One region of the Rhizobium sp. BK661 genome, then DNA from elsewhere that is predicted to be linked to it. Evidence: riboswitches for the same ligand, from Rfam matches in the RefSeq annotation. Region 1 holds a riboswitch; the other holds the start of a gene.
What was found. Region 1 has a riboswitch for FMN ahead of FHX16_RS15615 (DMT family transporter). Riboswitches for the same ligand answer to the same signal wherever they lie in the genome.
Positions count from the first base shown of each region.

Region 1 (6,825 bases):
CGTGCGCGAAGTCGTCATTTCGGAAGAGGTGGCTCGCGGTTCTGCACGTCCGCTCTACATCTACGCGGACCGTCAGGACGAGAAGGCCAACGCTTCGGCGTAAGCCGTTAGAGATATCTTTACGATACGAACCGTGAATTTGAGGGGCTTGCCGTCGGCAGGCCCCTTTCTATTTCAAAACCAGTGCACGACCCTGATAAATCTTGCTAAAGAGGTCTGAAAGCACCTCTGCTGCCGTTGCGGTTTCTAACGTCCGTGGCAATTATGGAATGATTCCGTTGGTGTGTTTCGGCCTTGTGTGTTAGCCGGCGCGGAAGTGGCAAGCGCCGGTCCAGGCTGGTGCTCCAGAGTGAAGGTGTTCCGTTGTCGCATAGCTGTCATGTCCAGGGGGACGCCGGCCATGGCGCAGCTTGAAAAGCATAGTCAGAACCTCCACTTGTTGTCTCAAGTGGAGTGCGGCCCGGTTCTAGTGGCCGCGCCAGAAGAGCCCGGAAACGGGACGATGGAAAGGAAATAAAATGACGAAGAAAACGTCAGTTGCGAGCATCGCATATCCGGTATTGCCCCTGCGCGACATCGTCGTCTTCCCGCATATGATCGTGCCGCTGTTCGTTGGCCGCGAGAAGTCGATCCGTGCGCTCGAAGAAGTCATGGGGTCGGACAAGCAGATCATGCTCGTCACACAGATCAACGCGAGCGATGACGATCCTGAACCGTCCGCCATCCACAATGTCGGCACCGTCGCCAACGTGCTGCAACTGCTGAAGTTGCCTGACGGCACCGTCAAGGTTCTGGTCGAGGGTCGCGCGCGCGCCGAGATCGACGCCTACACCGATCGCGAGGATTTTTACGAAGCTCTGGGGCATGTTCTCGAAGAGCCGCATGACGATCCGGTCGAACTGGAGGCGCTGAGCCGCTCGGTGGTCTCCGAGTTCGAGAGCTACGTGAAGCTCAACAAGAAGATCTCGCCAGAGGTCGTTGGCGCCGCCAGCCAGATCGACGATTACTCGAAGCTGGCCGATACGGTTGCCTCGCACCTGTCGATCAAGATCACCGAAAAGCAGGAGATGCTGGAAACCACCAGCGTCAAGGCACGCCTCGAAAAGGCGCTCGGTTTCATGGAAGGTGAGATCTCGGTCCTTCAGGTCGAGAAGCGTATCCGCTCGCGCGTCAAGCGCCAGATGGAGAAGACCCAGCGCGAGTACTACCTGAACGAACAGATGAAGGCGATCCAGAAGGAACTCGGCGACGGCGAGGAAGGTCGCGACGAGATGGCCGAACTGGAAGAGCGCATCTCCAAGACCAAGCTGTCGAAGGAAGCCCGCGAAAAGGCCGATGCCGAGCTGAAGAAGCTACGGCAGATGAGCCCGATGTCGGCTGAGGCGACTGTTGTCCGTAACTATCTCGATTGGCTGCTCGGCATTCCGTGGGGCAAGAAGTCGAAGATCAAGTCGGATCTCAACAACGCCGAGAAGATCCTCGAAGCCGATCACTTCGGTCTTGACAAGGTCAAGGAACGTATCGTCGAGTACCTGGCTGTCCAGGCCCGTGCGACCAAGATCAAGGGCCCGATCCTGTGCCTCGTCGGCCCTCCGGGCGTCGGCAAGACCTCGCTCGCCCAGTCGATCGCCAAGGCGACCGGCCGTGAGTATGTCCGCATGGCTCTCGGCGGCGTTCGTGACGAAGCTGAAATCCGCGGTCACCGCCGCACCTATATCGGCTCGATGCCCGGCAAGGTCATCCAGTCGATGAAGAAGGCGAAGAAGTCCAACCCGCTCTTCCTGCTCGACGAAATCGACAAGATGGGCCAGGACTTCCGTGGCGATCCGTCGTCGGCTCTGCTCGAAGTGCTGGATCCGGCTCAGAACTCGACCTTCATGGATCACTACCTGGAAGTCGAATACGATCTGTCGGACGTGATGTTCATCACGACGGCGAACACGCTGAACATTCCGGCACCTTTGATGGACCGCATGGAAGTCATCCGTATCGCCGGCTACACCGAGGACGAAAAGCGCGAAATCGCCAAGCGGCACCTGCTGCCGAAGGCCATCAAGGAACATGCACTGCAGCCGAACGAGTTCTCGGTCAGCGACGACGCCCTGATGGCGATCAGCCAGCAGTACACCCGCGAAGCCGGTGTTCGTAACTTCGAGCGCGAATTGATGAAGCTCGCCCGCAAGGCGGTCACCGAGATCATCAAGGGCAAGACGAAGTCCGTTCATGTGACGGCCGAAAACATCGACGACTACCTGGGCGTTCCGCGCTTCCGCCACGGCGAAGCCGAACGCGAGGATCAGGTCGGTGTCGTTACCGGGCTGGCCTGGACGGAAGTCGGTGGCGAACTGCTGACGATCGAAGGCGTCATGATGCCGGGCAAGGGTCGTATGACCGTGACCGGCAACCTGAAGGAAGTCATGAAGGAATCGATCTCGGCGGCGGCATCCTATGTCCGCTCGCGCGCTGTCGATTTCGGCATCGAGCCGCCGCGCTTCGATAAGAGCGACATCCACGTGCACGTGCCGGAAGGTGCGACACCGAAGGATGGTCCGTCGGCCGGCGTTGCCATGGCAACCGCGATCGTCTCGATCATGACCGGTATTCCGGTCGACAAGAACGTGGCGATGACGGGTGAAATCACCCTGCGCGGCCGTGTTCTGCCGATTGGCGGTCTGAAGGAAAAGCTGCTGGCAGCGCTTCGCGGCGGCATCAAGAAGGTGCTGATCCCGGAAGAGAACGCCAAGGATTTGGCGGAGATCCCGGACAACGTGAAGAACAACATGGAGATCATCCCCGTGTCCCGCATGGGCGAGGTGATCAAGCATGCTCTGGTCCGCAGACCGGAGGCGATCGAGTGGGATGGCACGGTGGAGACGCCTGTCATCGCGACGGTCGAAGGGCTCGATGAAACAGGCGCAACCATAGCTCACTGAGCCATGTTTGCCACATTCGCGCCTAATTGCTTAAAAACCCTGAAAAGGCTGGCGTTTTCGCCAGCCTTTTTTTGTGAAATTGACCGGCGGACTCTTGCATTTCCTTGATTTGCAGGGTCTTTGGGGTGCGGCGGGCCTGATGAACTCTATTCTGCGCCTAGCTTATAGATTTGAGTCGTTTCGAACCATTTAGAAAGGGGTGGAAACATGAACAAGAATGAACTCGTGTCCGCAGTTGCTGAAAAGGCAGGACTCTCGAAGACTGACGCTGCTTCCGCAGTTGACGCTGTTTTCGAAGTTGTCCAGGCTGAACTGAAGGGCAAGGGCGACGTTCGCCTCGCTGGTTTCGGTAGCTTCACCGTTTCCCATCGCGCTGCCACGAAGGGCCGCAACCCGTCCACGGGCGCAGAAGTCGATATTCCGGCTCGCAACGTGCCGAAGTTCACGCCCGGCAAGGGCCTGAAGGACGCCGTCAACGGCTGATGTGAATTTGCTTGGCGGCCGGGCAACGAGACCGGCGGCACAAGTTTCGGAGGGTTCGGCCATGGCCGGACCCTTTTTGCATTTGGTGCCCTTGTCGGCACGCTGGGGATGCCTTACGAAATGCTCGTTCTCAGGGCGGGGTGAAAGTCCCCACCGGCGGTAAGAGCTTTGCTCGAGCCCGCGAGCGCCTCTCGTCGAAAATGTCGAAAGGGTCAGCAGATCCGGTGCAATTCCGGAGCCGACGGTTACAGTCCGGATGAAAGAGAATGAGCGGAACGGGCGAGGGCGGAATCCGTCCTGGCTGCAGTATTGCGCTCATGCGTCCTGATTTGTGTTGGTTTCGGAAAGAAAAACATGAATCAGACTTCCCCTACGTTTTCCGCTTCGCGAGCAATGGCCGGCGCTGCTTGGATGGTTGCCGCGGGCATCGCCTTCTCGATCCTCAATGTCGTCACGCAATGGCTGACAATGAAGCTCGCTTTCCCCGCCGCCTCGGCTGCCTTTTGGCAGTATGCCTTTGCGCTGGTCTTTTCGCTGCCCTTTCTCCGGCGCGTCGGTCTCCGGGCAATGAGGACGCGTTATCCCTGGCGACACATCGTACGCGTCTCCTTGGCGGCCTTTGGTGTGACCACTTGGGTCGCGGGGCTCGCGTCGGTACCAATCTGGCAGGCAATCGCGCTGGTGATGACCTCACCATTTTTCATCATCGTCGGCGCACGGATCTTCCTTGGGGAATACATTGGTTCCGCGCGATGGGCGGCGACAGCCACCGGTTTCGTCGGAGCGATGATTATTCTTCAACCTTGGTCAGACAGTTTCAGTTGGGCGGCGGTCCTGCCGATCGTTTCGGCACTTCTCTGGGGTGCGTCGTCACTTATCACCAAGAGCCTGACGGGTGTCGAGCGGCCGGAAACCATAACGGTCTGGCTATTGGCTCTTCTGACGCCGATCAATGGTGGACTGGCGATGGCCGCGGGCTTCAGTGTCCCGACCGGTACCACACTGCTGCTTTTTGCCGCGGCGGGTCTGCTGACCGTACTGGCGCAATATTTCCTGACGCTCGCCTATTCCACCGCCGATGCCGCTTACGTCCAGCCTTTCGACGATCTCAAGCTCCCGCTGAACGTTCTCGCCGGGTGGTTGGTCTTCGGCTACGCGCCAAGCGGCTATCTCTGGGTGGGCGCATTCCTCATCCTTGGGGCATCGCTCTTCATCATGCGGAACGAAATGAAGAAGGAGCAGGGGACCCCCCTGGCACCGTCAGAATAAGACAGCCGTGTCATTCCGGTGTCATGCCAATCCCGCAAAACCGCTCTGTTTGAATTCATGGGGGATTTCATGACAACTTTATCGCGCAAGACAGTGCTCGTTGCGGCGCTTCTTGCGACGGCCGCGTTTCCGGCCGCCGCAGAGCCCGTTTTCAACCGCATCGCAACCTTTCCGGTGGCATCCAACCTGCCCGAGGGAAAGGATAAGCTTTCGATCACGTCGGCTGAAATCATCACGGCCACCGACAACGGCATGACGCTGATCTACAGCGACAGCCCGCTCGGTGCGATCGGATTCGTCGACATTTCCAACGCCAAGGCGCCGAAGGCCGGTGGGGCGCTGATGATGGACGGTGAGCCGACATCGGTGACCTCCGCGGCCGGCAAGGCGCTGGTTGCCGTCAACACGTCGGAGAGCAAGGCAAAGCCATCGGGCCGCCTCGCGATCGTCGACGTTGCCACCAAGAAGATCGAAAACACCTGCGACCTCGGAGGACAGCCGGATTCGATCGCGCTCAACAAGGACAAGACGCTTGGCACGATTGCGATCGAAAACGAACGCGACGAAGACGTCAACGATGGCAAGATACCGCAGATGCCGGCAGGCGACCTTGTCGTGTTCCAGGTCAAGAACGGCGCCGTCGATTGCGGTTCGATCAAGCACGTGACACTGACCGGCCTTGCCGGGATTGCGCCGGAGGATCCGGAACCAGAATTCGTCTCCTTCAACGATCAGAACGAGATCGCCCTGACCCTTCAGGAAAACAACGAGATCGTCATCATCGATGCGGCGACCGCGGCGGTGAAGGCACACTTCTCTGCCGGCAGCGTCGATCTGACCGGCATCGATACGAAGCGCGACGGCGCGCTGAAGTTCACCAGCGAACTCAAGGGTGTCCTGCGTGAACCCGACGCCGTGAAGTGGTTGGACAACGACCGTCTGGTCGTCGCGAACGAAGGCGACTACCAAGGCGGTTCGCGCGGCTTCACGATCTTCGACAAGACAGGCAGGGTCCTCTACGAATCCGGCGCTTCGTTCGAGCGCGCGGTCGCCAATATCGGGCACTATCCGGACAAGCGCTCGTCCGCCAAGGGTGTCGAGCCGGAAGGTCTGGAGGTCGCGACCTTCGGCGGCCAGAAGTATATCTTCCTGCTTTCGGAACGCGCCTCGGTCGTCGGCGTCTTCAAGGATACCGGCGCCGAACCACAACTCGTCCAGATTCTTCCGTCGGGTGTGTCGCCCGAGGGAGGCGTAGCCGTGCCGTCCCGCAATCTCCTCGCCACCGCCAACGAAGTCGATCTCGGCAAGGATGGCGGCCCGCGGTCCCACGTCATGATCTATGAGCTCGGCGAAGGCGAAATGGCCTATCCGCAGATCGTTGCGGCCGAGAAGGATGGTAATCCCGTCGGCTTTGCGGCACTCTCCGGTCTTGCTGCCGTTCCGGAAAACCCGGGCCAGCTGTTTGCAGTCAGCGACAGCGTTCTCGGCATGCAGCCGACGATCTACACCATTGACGCAACCAAGAAGCCGGCCGTCATCACCGAAACGCTGACCGTCAAGCGCGATGGCCAGCCCGCGCAGAAGCTCGATATTGAAGGTATTGCCGTGGACGATAAGGGCTGGTTCTGGCTGGGCTCCGAAGGCAACAGCGAGAAGCTCGTGCCGCACGCACTGTATCACGTAAACCCGAAGGGCGAGATCAAGGAAGAGATCGCTCTGCCGAGCGAATTGACCGCCAACGAAATCCGCTACGGGTTCGAAGGCGTGGCGATCGTCGGTTCCGGTGACGACGCGACATTGTGGATGGCTGTTCAGCGCGAGTGGAAGGATGATGCGAAGGGTTTCGTAAAGCTCGTCTCTTACAACCCGAAGAGCAAGGGGTGGGGCGCCGTTCGCTATCCGCTCGACAAATCGGACGCAGGCTGGGTCGGCCTCTCCGAAATTTCCGCGCAGGGCGACAGCGTCTACATCATCGAGCGTGACAACCTTGTCGGTGACGCAGCCAAACTGAAGAAGCTCTACAAGGTCGCGGTATCGGATCTGAAGCCCGCCAAGCTCGGCGGCGAGCTGCCGCTCGTCAAGAAGACGGAAGCCCATGACTTCCTTCCGGAACTGAAGACCGCCACCAATGGCTATGTCC
Region 1 is NZ_JANTYT010000006.1:241,962-248,786, forward strand. It holds gene clpX (ATP-dependent Clp protease ATP-binding subunit ClpX) at 1-103, shown strand, start outside; gene lon (endopeptidase La) at 519-2,933, shown strand; gene hupB (DNA-binding protein HupB) at 3,141-3,416, shown strand; FMN riboswitch at 3,539-3,688, shown strand; gene FHX16_RS15615 (DMT family transporter) at 3,771-4,685, shown strand; gene FHX16_RS15620 (esterase-like activity of phytase family protein) at 4,755-6,825, shown strand, end outside.

Region 2 (6,825 bases), on a different contig from region 1:
CCGCACCGAGTCAGTGATCCCGCGTCTTCATGCGGAGAGTAGTCTTTGCCGCAGGTCATGGCCCAATCCCTTCACATCGCTGTAAGACGGAAACATCCGACCGATCATAAAGTTCTGATCTCGGACTTTGGTCCGATGATTTTGATTGGCTCTAGGGCATCCCGGTCAAAGCGCAGACAGGTTCGCTTCAGGAGCCGACTGGTTCAACCCGGATGGGCATCTTTCAGCAGCAGAACCGAACGTGTCGAGAGCACTCGCGAGCCAGCATGTACGGGACTTAAGTCTAAGGCCCCTCCGACTGAAGTCCCAAGTTTGGAACAGTGCCATGATTTGTAGGTTGTGACCCCGCAGTGGCAAAAACCCGCCACAACAAAAGGAGGAAACTCTATGAATAACAAAGCAGTAGGAATCGTGGCCGGGGTTCTCCTGGCATCGACGTGCGCCTTTGCGCAGTCGTCGACGGTTACCGGTGCAGCCGGTGGTGCCGCGACGGGAGCCGTCGTCGGTGGTCCCGTGGGTGCGGCCGTCGGTGGCGTCGTCGGTGGCGTCGCAGGTACCCTTCTCGATCCACCGCCTCAGAAGGTGGTGACCTATGTCCAGCAGGCTCCTGCCCCGACAGAACGCATCGTCGTCAAGGAAAAGATTGTCGTCGGACAGCCCTTGCCGAAGACCGTTGTCGTTACTCCGGTTCCTGATCAACCGAAGTACGCATACGCGATCGTCAACGACGGGCGTGTGATCGTCGAACCTTCCTCCCGGAAGGTCATCCAGGTCATCCAGTGACAACGGGCGGCTGCAGCCGCCATTTTCCAGCAATGAGGGTACGCGTGACGCGCATGAGGATGCGCAGTGCATAGCGTTCCCCGATCTTTAGGAGATCAAATCGTGAAGAACAACAATCTCGCCATAATCATCGCAACGTTGTCGCTCAGCGTCTCGCCGTTTGCCACCCTGCCGGCCAAGGCCCAGCAGGATACGCAGACCCAGAGCCAATCAGGTACAGGCGCGCAGACAGGCACGAAGACCGACACGCAGCCCGGTTCCCAGTCGGGTTCGGAGTCGGGTACAAAGTCCGACCAGTCGCAGTCCGATTCAAGCACCTCGGGCACCGATTGTTCTTCGCCTGACGCCTCGGGCGCCTGCTCAAAGAAGAGTATGTCGTCCGAACAGAAAACAGGCTCAGGGTCGGAAACCCAGAAGAGCGCCAAGCAGCCGTCGAGCGACGGCTCGACCAGCGGAACCGCGTCGGGCAAGACATCGACTGAGACCAAGTCGAAGACTGGATCGCAGGACGCCACAGGCAGCACGACGACGCAGCAGAAGCCCGAGTCCGACACCAGCGGCTCGGGGACCTCAGGCTCGAAGAGCAGCACGCAGTCCAAGTCGTCTGACGGAACCGACAAGAGCAACACTACCCAGAGCGGTGATGCCACCAAGCAGTCAAGCGACCAGAACTCGACGACGACCAACACCACCAACAACAACAGCACGACGAGCAACCAGACTACGAACAACAAGACGAACGTCAACGTGACTGTCGAGCAGCAGACGGAAATTCGCCAGGTCGTGAAGGAGGTTCATGTCCAGCCGGTAAGAGAGCCCGACTTCACGGTTTCGGTCGGCACCAGGATTCCAAAGAAGGTCCATCTTGAACCGCTGCCGCCGCGGGTTGTGAAGATCGTACCGGAGTATGAAGGCTACCGCTTCTTCCTCCTTGCGGATGGCCGGATCATCATTGTAGATCCCGATACTCTCGCGATCGTCTATATCCTCACGGCATAGCAGGCAGCTCCCGGCGGCGGCTTGGAGCGCCGCCGGGGCCGCTGGGCCTTTCCCATCATCGTCATTCTGCTGGGCCATGGCGGCCATCCTTTGCGGCCTTGTCCTGACATCAGGCAACACGATAACGACACGCGTCTGGATTCCAGCGAGCACGCCCCAGGCGAATGAGACCGGCTAGATATATCCGGGCTTTGATAAACGACGCCGCAGGCGTTGCAAGTAAGCGGCCCGAAAGAGACAATAGCCCTGTTCGAACCCGAAGCAGGTCCGTCCCCATTCGGATTGCCATTCACGCGACATATCCCCTGACTTCGTTCCCTATGCTCGCGACGACCTGTCTGCTTTCGTAGGGCTTGGCGAAATATCGACAGCCGGAAGGAAGCTCCGGGAGAGCAAGGCTCGGATCGGCAGACATGATCATGACTTTGACCCGAGGTCGCAGCGACTTTGCCAACGTGCCAGTGCCGATCCGTCCAGCCCCTGCTTGAAGTGGATGTCGGTGATGATAGCTTCGATAAAGGGGTCGCGGGGCAAGCACGGCAAGCGCGTCAGCCGCGTCCCGCGCTTCGCTGACAACCATTCGTGCGTCCTCGAGCTCGTCCCTCAGCATCCGGCGGATAAGGGGTTCGTCTTCGACGACGAGCAAGCCTGTCCTGTCCGACGACGACATGGTCGATGCCATCGAGGCAATGGGACAGGGGATCCAGGACAGGGGCAAGGCTGAACCGGGCGACAAGACGATGATCGATGCCTGGCTGCCGGCAACAGCGGCAGCGAGATCCGCTCGCCTTCAAGGCAGCCCCCTTGGCCAATGTCTGAGCGCTGCGCTCGAGGCCGCAACAAGGGGCGCGGAAGCGACAAAAGACATGGTTGCCGCCAAGGGGCGCTCCTCGCGGCTTGGAGACCGGGTCATCGGCCACATGGATCCAGGTGCCGCCTCCGCCGTCGTCCTGATCGAGGCAATCAAGCGCACCTTCGAGAACCTGATCTCCGGGACGGGCCGGCGGCCGATTTCGCCAGAAACCGGCTGCCTCGCCCGTAAACGGGCAGTTTTGCGACAATGTCCGGCGGACGGGGACTTGCATCGCCAGTGGCAGCCGGACTAAGGTCGTTGCCGTTCTCAGGGCGGGGTGCAATTCCCCACCGGCGGTATCAGGCCCAGGCCTGGAGCCCGCGAGCGCTTCCGGTGTTGCCGGAAGGTCAGCAGATCCGGTGCGATGCCGGAGCCGACGGTACAGTCCGGATGGAAGAGGACATGGCAGGCGCGTCTTTCGCAGCGAAAGAAGTGCGTCCTGTCTGTTCGCTCAAGGGATCAGGCCCTCCGGGGCTTTGTCGTCACAGCCGGGCCACCGGCATACCCTTGAAAGGCATTTCAATGCTTCAGACCGTGGTTTCAAAGCAAAAACGCATCGCAGTCGTCCGTGCCCGCTGGCATGCCAATATTGTCGACAAGGCGGTTCAATCCTTCGCCGACGAATGGACGGCCATCGGACGGTGCAGCTCCGACATCGAGGTCATCGATGTGCCGGGCGCCCTCGAAATTCCGCTCCATGCCCAGTCACTGATCGCCACCGGCCGATACGACGCCGTCGTTGCCTGCGCCTTCGTCGTTGACGGCGGGATCTATCGACACGATTTCGTTGCCGCAACCGTCCTTGACGGCATGATGCGCGTTCAGCTCGATACCGGCACTCCCGTCATCTCGGTGGTGCTGACCCCGCATCACTTCCAGGAAACAGACGTCCATGTCGGCTTTTTCGAGCAGCATTTCGTGACGAAAGGAAAGGAAGCTGCCGCCGCCTGCGCCGCCATCCTCGACGCGAGGACGCGTCTGGGGGCCACCGTCATCTAAACCGCCGTCCGGGCCAGTCGACGGCCAGTTACGGCCGTCGTTTCCACGAAACAGCATTGTCCACAGACACGATATCGCGCTTTCACTGGCTCGATTAGACGCTATGCTCTGATCAAACACAGCGCGAGACGTTCATGGCAGAACAAACACAGGCTCAACCGAAGGAACGAATAACAATCCTCGGAGACCTCGAGGCCCCCTCCTTCGTCCCCTGGATCAGGCGTCACGCTGAAAAACTCGGCCTGTCGCAATCCATATCCCACAGCAGTGCCGATCGGATCGAACTCGATGTTGCCGGCCCCGAAGAGTTGATCGACATGATGGAAATGGGATGCTCGCTCGGCCCCATCGATGTCTGGGTGGAAACCATCGTTCGAACGCCGGTTGGCAAGGATCCAAACTAGCCCGGGAACGCCGCCTCGATTTTCCAGTGCACGTTATTTGATCAGCGTTGCCAATGCGAAAAGATTATGCAAACGTGCTTTCCGCCCGTTGCAAGTCTGAAATGACCAGCCACACTTGAAGTACGGCAAGACATTGATAATATAAAGAAAGTTCAAACCATGCCAGCCGAAATGACGGGCTTCTGGGCGCCAGTTGCGCTATCAGGGGATCTACCGCCAGCAACGGTCATCCCCGCACGCACAACAGCCGGCTCGATCGCTCTCTGGAGGTCACAGTCGGGTCGCGTCGCGGCCTCGGCTGACCGGTGTCCCCATCGTGGCATGCGCCTGTCGCATGGCTTTGTCCGCGGCGAGGCCTTGTCCTGCATTTATCACGGCTGGAGCTACTCACAGGCAGGAAATTGTCTTCGCATTCCAGCCCATCCCGGCCTCTCGCCGCCGGAGACAATCCGCGTCGCAACCCAAAAGGTCGAGGAGGCAGACGGCCTGCTCTGGGTGGCTGTCGGAGACCCCGCCCATCAACCGCCCGCACTCGCCGGCCTTGTTCCGCTGCGGTCGCTGACGGTGGAAGCAGACATTGGCGCCATCGAGCGCGCCGCCGGCGCGACCCTGGACGCGCGCGGCGTGCTGGAAACCGTGGAGAATTCGCAGGCAGTCCGCCTGCTGCTCGTCGAATTGCAACCGCACCGCACGCTCGTTCATGTTCTCGTCGATGACGGCGCGACGCCCGCCGAACGCATCATGGCGTCCAGGGCAGCCGAAAGCCTGCGCAGACGCGCTGAAAGCCTGCAGGGAGGGATCGCATAATGGCAGGGAATGCGATGCTCAACGAGTGGTATCCCGTTGGCCTGTTCAGCCACCTCGCCATGGGCGTCTACAAGACGGCCCTGATGGGGGAAAAGATCGCGGTCTCGGCCGACGCGAACGGAGACGCTGTTGTAATAACCTCCGCAGGTCGGATCCTTCCCGTCCTCGTGCGTTTCGGACATGTCTGGTCATCGCTTGGAGAACCTACCAAGGACCTCTTTTCCATTCCCGAGGCTGATCAGCCCGGCCGCCGGTTTGTCGAAGTCGGTGTCGTTCGCGTCCGCTGTTCGCCCCTGCGCGCGGTCGAGAACTTTCTCGACATCGCGCATTTTCCTTTCGTTCACACCGACATTCTCGGCGCCGAGCCACACACGGAGGTCCAGAACTACAAGGTGGAAATTCGAGACGTCGAGGACGAGGTCTGGGCAACCCAGGTCAAGTTCTACCAGCCGCAGGCGGCGAAGTCCGCAAGCGGCGGTATCACCACGGAATACATGTATCGCGTCCCGTCACCGACCTGCTCGGTGCTCTACAAGACCTGCCCACCCCGGCCAACCGAATGGGATGTCATTACCCTCTTCGTCCAGCCGCTGGCCGAGGATCTTTGCGATGTCTGGCCGTGGATGGCGCTCTTTGACGACGAGACCTCGATGACGGACCTCATCCATTTCCAGCAGACTATCTTTCTGCAGGATCGGTCGATCCTCGAAAACCAGATCCCGCACCTGTTACCGCTCGATCCCGGGATGGAGATCCCCACCCGCGCTGACATGACGTCCGTGGCTTACCGGCGCTGGCTCAAACGTCACAATTACACCTATGGTGCACAGCTGGTGGCGCAATGAAACTCTACGATTACATCCTTTCCCCGAGCTGCTACAAAGTGCGCCTGATGGCTGCCCTGACGGGCATTCCTCTTAAGATCAGGCCCGTGGACTTCCATCCGGGCGGCGAGCATCGGAAAGCAGAGCTCCTGGGGCTGAACCCGGCCGGTTCGATCCCGATCCTGGAGGATGGCGATCTTGTCTTGACCGAATCCTCGGCGATGCTCGTCTATCTCTCGATGAAAACCGCGCCCGAGTGGCTGGGTGACGGCACGGCCGAACAGGCAGCCCGCGTGCAGCAGTGGCTTTCCTTCTCACATCGATTGACCGCCAATCTCGGTGGGGCTCGCTTGCATGAGATGCTGCACAGGCCAGGTGACATCGCCGCTCTCCAGGCGCACGGGATCGCGGCGTTGCGCGAACTTGAGGCCGGCCTGGTCGAACAGGGACTGCGGGGCAAGTCGTTCCTCGCATGCGACCGGCCGACGATCGCCGACATAGCCTGCTTCCCCTATGTCGCGCTCGCCCCCGATGGCGGCGTCCTGCTTGATCCCTACCCAGCTATCCGTCTCTGGTCGCGCGCCATTCGCGCGCTCGACGGTTTCATCGAGATGCCAGGCATTCATCGGCTGCATGAGTTGAAGCCCGACCCATCGATCGAGGCGGGTGAGGAATGACATGGCCGGCTATCTCCTGAAAAACTGCGCCGCTGTCGTCGTCGACGACGGCAAGGGGCCGACCGCCCGTCGCAATGTCGATGTCCTGACGGATGGTCCCGTCATGCGGGCGATCGGTGACAATCTGGCTGAGCTTGAGCTTCCGGCGAATACGATAACCAGGGACGCCAGCGGCTGGTTCGTCTATCCCGGGCTCGTCAACACGCACCATCATTTCTTCCAGACTTTCGTACGCAACCGGGCCGACCTCGACTGGACGAAACTGTCTGTCATCGAATGGCTTGATCTGATCTATCCGGTCTTCTCGCGGCTCAACGAGGATTGCTTCTATCACTCCTCTGTCACCGCCATGGCCGAACTGATCAAGCATGGCTGCACGACGGCGTTTGATCACCAGTACTGTTTCCCGAGACATGCCGGCAAACGGCTGATCGACCGGCAGTTCGAGGCTGCCGAGGTGCTTGGCATGCGCTTTCACG
Region 2 is NZ_JANTYT010000015.1:80,467-87,291, forward strand. It holds gene FHX16_RS23840 (DUF1236 domain-containing protein) at 388-783, shown strand; gene FHX16_RS23845 (DUF1236 domain-containing protein) at 886-1,782, shown strand; gene FHX16_RS23850 (hypothetical protein) at 2,072-2,452, opposite strand; gene FHX16_RS23855 (dihydroxyacetone kinase subunit L) at 2,361-2,888, shown strand; FMN riboswitch at 2,895-3,041, shown strand; gene FHX16_RS23860 (6,7-dimethyl-8-ribityllumazine synthase) at 3,158-3,634, shown strand; gene FHX16_RS23865 (acylphosphatase) at 3,769-4,038, shown strand; gene FHX16_RS23870 (Rieske 2Fe-2S domain-containing protein) at 4,198-4,845, shown strand; gene FHX16_RS23875 (aromatic ring-hydroxylating dioxygenase subunit alpha) at 4,845-5,690, shown strand; gene FHX16_RS23880 (glutathione S-transferase family protein) at 5,687-6,346, shown strand; gene FHX16_RS23885 (amidohydrolase) at 6,348-6,825, shown strand, end outside.
Region 2: it holds a riboswitch for FMN, as region 1 does, so the genes downstream of both, FHX16_RS23860 (6,7-dimethyl-8-ribityllumazine synthase) here and FHX16_RS15615 (DMT family transporter) in region 1, are expected to answer to the same signal.